DNA from 2 places in the Streptomyces sp. CA2R106 genome. Region 2 is predicted to be linked to the other one. Evidence: riboswitches for the same ligand, from Rfam matches in the RefSeq annotation. Region 2 holds a riboswitch; the other holds the start of a gene.
The links. Region 2 has a riboswitch for glycine ahead of gcvP (aminomethyl-transferring glycine dehydrogenase). Riboswitches for the same ligand answer to the same signal wherever they lie in the genome.
Positions count from the first base shown of each region.

Region 1: it holds a riboswitch for glycine, as region 2 does, so the genes downstream of both, gcvT (glycine cleavage system aminomethyltransferase GcvT) here and gcvP (aminomethyl-transferring glycine dehydrogenase) in region 2, are expected to answer to the same signal.

Region 1 covers NZ_JBAGKC010000005.1:64,519-67,458, reverse strand. The annotation lists gene gcvH (glycine cleavage system protein GcvH) at 1-351, opposite strand, end outside; gene gcvT (glycine cleavage system aminomethyltransferase GcvT) at 536-1,651, opposite strand; glycine riboswitch at 1,849-1,967, opposite strand; gene WA788_RS09705 (enhanced serine sensitivity protein SseB) at 2,091-2,861, shown strand.
Region 2 covers NZ_JBAGKC010000052.1:9,766-12,705, forward strand. The annotation lists gene WA788_RS34410 (DNA polymerase IV) at 1-606, shown strand, start outside; gene WA788_RS34415 (PRC-barrel domain-containing protein) at 528-899, opposite strand; glycine riboswitch at 1,046-1,158, shown strand; glycine riboswitch at 1,160-1,283, shown strand; gene gcvP (aminomethyl-transferring glycine dehydrogenase) at 1,346-2,940, shown strand, end outside.

The DNA.
Region 1 (2,940 bases), on a different contig from region 2:
GGCGGACAGCAGGTCGGACGGCTCCTCGGCCACCTTCACCTTGAACAGCCAGCCGCCCTCGAAGGGGGCGGAGTTCACCAGCGACGGGTCCTCCACCACGTCCTGGTTCACCTCGGTGACCTCCCCGCCGACCGGCGAGTACAGGTCGCTGACGGACTTGGTGGACTCCAGCTCGCCGCAGGTCTCGCCCGCGGTCACCGTCGCGCCCACCTCGGGGAGCTGGACGAAGACCACGTCACCGAGCGCGTCGGCGGCGTGCGAGGTGATGCCCACGGTGGCCGCGCCGTCGGCGGGGGCCGACAGCCACTCGTGCTCCTTGCTGTAGCGAAGCTGCTCAGGGTTGATGCTCATGGGTGGATTCTCCCGGATCGGCAGGGGTGCTCGCGTGCGCGGCACGGCAAACGGAAAGGTAAGGGTGGGGGTGCGGGGGCGGGGGCGGGGGCGGGGCGCCAGGGTCCCGGCCGGTTCGGGCGCCAGCCGGTGCCGGAGCCCCGCGGTCAGTGCCGGGGCCCCGGCTCGCGCCGGTGCCCCGCGCTCAGCGCTCGCGCTTGTAGAACGGCAGTGCCACGACGTCGTACGGCTCCCGCGTCCCGCGGATGTCCACCGCGACGTCCGGTGTGCCGGGCGCCGCGTGCGCCGCGTCCACGTACGCCATCGCGATCGGCTTGCCCAGGGTCGGCGACGGCGCCCCCGAGGTGACCTCGCCGATCACCGTGCCCGAGGCGTCGGTCACCGGGTAGCCGGCCCGCGGCACCCGGCGGCCCCGCGCCACCAGCCCGACCAGCTTGCGCGGCGGCAGGTCGGCGGCCCGCTCGGCGGCGGCGCCCAGCGCGGCGCGCCCGACGAAGTCCCCGGGCTTGTCGAACTTGACCACCCGGCCCAGCCCCGCGTCGAACGGCGTCACCGCGGCGGTCAGCTCGTGCCCGTACAGCGGCATGCCCGCCTCCAGGCGCAGCGTGTCCCGGCAGGACAGCCCGCACGGCACCAGGCCCGCGGGCGCGCCGGCCTCGGTGAGCGCCTGCCACAGCCGCTCGGCGTCGCCCGGCGCCACGAACAGCTCGAAGCCGTCCTCGCCGGTGTAGCCGGTACGGGCGATCAGCGCCGGCACCCCGGCCACGGTGCCGGGCAGCCCGGCGTAGTACTTCAGCCCGTCCAGGTCGGCGTCGGTCACCGCCTTCATGATCGCCGGGGCCTGCGGGCCCTGGACGGCCAGCAGCGCGTACGCCTCGCGGTCGTCGCGGACCTGCGCGTCGTACCCCGCCGCCCGCAGCGCGACCGCGTCGAGCACGGTCTGCGCGTTGGAGGCGTTGGCGACGATCATGAACTCCTGCGCGCCCAGCCGGTAGACGATCAGGTCGTCGAGGATGCCGCCGTCGGGCGCGCAGATCATCGTGTAGCGGGCCCGGCCCACCGCCAGCGCGGACAGGTGGCCGACCAGGGCGTGGTCCAGCGCCTCGCCCGCCTGCGGGCCGGTCACGGTGATCTCGCCCATGTGCGACAGGTCGAACAGGCCGGCGCGGGTGCGCACCGCCTGGTGCTCCTCGCGCTCGCTGGCGTACCGCAGCGGCATGTCCCAGCCGGCGAAGTCGGTCATGGTCGCGCCGAGGGCGCGGTGCAGGGCGTCGAGCGCGGTACGGCGGGGTTCGCTCATCGGTGACGGGCTCCCAGGCTCGGTCTCGGTGAAGAGAGAAAGGGGACGACGGATCGGATGCTCCCCATCTGTCATCGGAACCTGAGAGGTTCACCGTGAACCCCGCACCGGCGGGTCACGGTTTGCACCTTGGGTGGGCGGGGCCGGGCGGGCACCCCCAGGGGTGCGCCGACGGCTCCGCCGCTTTTCAGATCTGCCTCGCCCGCGCGGTATCTGTGCCTGAGAGATTCAAGGGAGGACTTGCTCCTTCGGCGCCCGGCCCGCCGCCCGCGAGCAGGTCGCGTGCACCGGTCCGGGACTCTCCCGCGCGGCCTCGAACGGCCGGTATGCAAGTTGTCGGCTTCATCATTGCATGCCCAGGGTGCGCGGCCCCCGGCAGCCGTTAGGGTTTCCGGGGCACGACGCTACAGACGCGGTACTCGGGCGGACAAGGGTGGACATGGAGAATCCGGCGCCGTACACATGGCCGGCGAACGAGCTGGAAGAGGTGCTGAGCGCCAGCCTCGGCAACCCCTCGGCCACGCCCAGGCTGCTGGAGGTGCTCGGCCGGTCCCGGGTGTGGGTGCCGCTGCCGAACGGCGGCTCGCGCGAGGCGGCCGGCCTGGACCTGCCGACGGTCGTGCTGGGCGGCGCGCCCTACGTGCCGGTGTTCAGCTCCGAGCAGCAGTTCCGGCAGGCCGCGGACGGCATGCCCTGCACGGTCGCGCCGGTGCACGAGTTCGCCCGCGGGCTGCCGCCGCTGGTCGGGATCGCCGTCAACCCCGGGGGCGCGGTCGGTGTGCCGCTGCCGCCGGCCGCGGTGGCCGAGCTGTGCCGCCCGGCGCAGGGCGAGCGCCAGGCGGCGTTCGCCGGGGTGCGCGGCGGCGACGCGCCGCCCGGCGCCCGGGTGCGGCTGTGGGAGCCGGACCACGACGAGGAGCCGGTGGACTTCCTGGCCGCCGCGGCCGGCGAGTTCGCGGTCACCTCGGTGGTGCTGAGCGGCCGGCGGGCCCTGGCGGTGGTGGAGGAGGAGCCGCCGGCGCTGTTCGTCGGCGTGGAGCTGGACCGCTGGACCGAGGCGGACCGGTCGGCCGCGATGGACGCGCTCGGCCGGGCGATGGGTGCGGCCCAGCCGCCGTGGCCGGTGCACCTGATCCTGCTGGACGTGGCGCAGGACCCGGTGGGGGACTGGATGCTGGAGACGGTGCGGCCGTTCTTCGCCCGCGACTGAGCCCGGGCACGGCACGGCACGGCACGGGGCAGGGCCACGGCAGGTGCGGCTCGGCGCACGCGTTCAGCGGTCGTATACC
Region 2 (2,940 bases):
TGCGTGCAGCGGCTGCGCGGCGCGGGCCGCTCCGGCCGCACCGTCGTGGTGAAGGTCCGGCGGTACGACTTCTCCACCCTCACGCGCTCCGAGACGCTGCGCGCCCCCACCGACGACCCGGCCGTCGTCCGCGAGACCGCCCGCCGGCTGGTGGAGGCCGTGGACACCACCGGCGGGGTGCGGCTGCTCGGGGTGGGCGTGGCGGGGCTTGCCGACTTCACGCAGGAGGACCTGTTCGCGCAGGCCGAGGGCGAGCGCGCGCTGCACGGCGGCACCGAGCCGGACGCCCCCGAGCCGCTGCCCAGCAGCCCGCCGCCCGCGGCCGAACGGGCCGACCGCTGGATGCCCGGCCATGACGTCACCCACGACAGCTACGGCGCCGGATGGGTGCAGGGCAGCGGCGTCGGCCGGGTGACGGTCCGCTTCGAGGTGCCCACCGACACCGTGCCCGGCCGGGTGCGCACCTTCCCCGTGGACGACCCGGCGCTGCGCCGCAGCGACCCGCTGCCGCTGGCCGCCCAGCAGGCTCACTCCTCGTCGGCCAGCTCCCCGAAGTCCCCGGACGGCGCCGGCTCGGCCGCCGAGCGTGGCACGTCCATCCCGTAGTGGTGGTAGAGCTGCAACTCCTGCTCGGGCGACAGGTGCCGGCCCACCCCGAAGTCCGGGGCGTCCTTGATCAGCGCCTTCTCGTACGGCACCCGCAGCTTGTCGCCGTCCAGCTCGCTCGGGCCGAGCGGCACGAAGGCGTCCCGGGTGAACAGGCCGGTGCGCACCGCGGCCCACTCCGGTGTGCCGGTCGCGTCGTCGAGGTAGACCTCGTCCACCGTGCCGATCCTCGTCCCGTCACGGTCGAAGGCGCGGCGGCCGATCAGGCTGCGCGGATCGATGTCGGTCTGCACGGTCCCTCCAACCAGTCCAACCAACCCCAGGCCGCCGCCGTACGGCGGCCGCTGGTACCTACCCAAGGCCACAACCGGGGCGGTGTCGACTCGGCACCTGTTCCGACCCCTGTTCGGAACGCGCTGGTAGGCTGGACAGCGGCCGTCGACCCCGTGCGGGAGAGTCCTCCGAGAACCCCGCCTGGCGGCGGTTGGCGGAGGGCGCCGAAGGAGCAAATCCTCCCCGGAAACTCTCAGGCATCCGTACCGCTCGGGTGAGGTCACTCTGGAAAGCAGGACCTGTCCCGGAAGCAGAGCGGCCGCCGGGACGCGTCCTCACCGACGGTGAAAGCCGCCCTGTGGGCCGGGGCGGTGAAGCTCTCAGGTTGTGATGACAGAGGGGGAGGCCGTACGGGTGCCCTGGCGGCACCCCCCGAAGGTCGTCACGGACCAGGAGGCCCCCGAAGATGAGTGACCGCCGAACCACCCTCGCCGAGCTGGAAGCAGGCCGGCCCTTCGCCCGCCGCCACATCGGTCCCGACGTCGAGGCGCAGGCCAAGATGCTCGCCCAGGTCGGCTACGGCTCGCTGGACGAACTGACCGCCGCGGCCGTCCCCGACACCATCAAGAGCACCGAGGCGCTCGCCCTGCCGGCCGCCGTCACCGAGGCCGAGGCGCTCGCCGAGCTGCGCGCGCTCGCCGACCGCAACCAGGTGCTCACCCCGATGATCGGCCTGGGCTACTACGGCACCTTCACCCCGCCGGTCATCCTGCGCAACGTGCTGGAGAATCCCGCCTGGTACACCGCCTACACCCCGTACCAGCCGGAGATCTCCCAGGGCCGCCTCGAAGCGCTGCTGAACTTCCAGACCGTCGTCGCCGATCTCACCGGCCTGCCCACCTCCGGGGCCTCCCTGCTGGACGAGGGCACCGCGGCCGCCGAGGCGATGGCGCTGTCCCGCCGGGTCGGCAAGGTCAAGAACGGCGTCTTCCTGGTCGACGCCGACACCTTCCCGCAGACCCTGGCGGTGATCCGGACCCGGGCCGAACCGACCGGCGTCGAGGTCGTCACCGCCGACCTGTCCGCCGGCATCCCCGCCGACGTCGCCGAGCGCGGCGTGACCGGTGTGCTGCTCCAGTACCCGGGCGCCTCGGGCGCCGTCCGCGACCTGCGGCCGGTGATCGAGCAGGCGCACGAGCTGGGCGCGATCGTCACCGTGGCCGCCGACCTGCTGGCGCTGACCCTGCTCACCCCGCCCGGCGAGCTCGGCGCGGACATCGCGGTCGGCACCACCCAGCGCTTCGGCGTCCCCATGGGCTTCGGCGGCCCGCACGCCGGCTACATGGCCGTCCGCGACGCCTACGCCCGCAACCTGCCCGGCCGCCTGGTGGGCGTGTCGGTCGACGCCGACGGCGACACCGCCTTCCGCCTCGCCCTCCAGACCCGCGAGCAGCACATCCGCCGGGAGAAGGCCACCAGCAACATCTGCACCGCGCAGGTGCTGCTCGCCGTGATGGCCGGCATGTACGCCGTCTACCACGGCCCCGACGGGCTGGCCGCCATCGCGCGCCGCACCCACCGCTACGCCGCGGTGCTCGCCGCGGGCCTGCGCGCGGCCGGCGTGGAGGTCGTCGAGGACGCGTTCTTCGACACCCTGACCGCCCGGGTGCCGGGCCGGGCCGCCGACGTGGTGGCCGCCGCCCGCGCCGCGGGCGTCAACCTGCGGCAGACCGACGCCGACCACGTCGGCATCGCCTGCGACGAGACCACCGACCGCGCCGCGCTCACCTCGGTGCTCGCCGCGTTCGGCGCGGACACCGCGGACACCGCCGACCTCGACGCCCTCGACGCGGCCACCGCCGACGCGCTGCCGGCCGCGCTGCTGCGCACCGGCGACTACCTCACCCACCCCGTCTTCCACCGGCACCGCAGCGAGACCTCGATGCTGCGCTACCTGCGCCGGCTCGCCGACCGCGACTACGCCCTGGACCGCGGCATGATCCCGCTGGGCTCGTGCACCATGAAGCTCAACGCGACCACTGAGATGGAGCCGGTCACCTG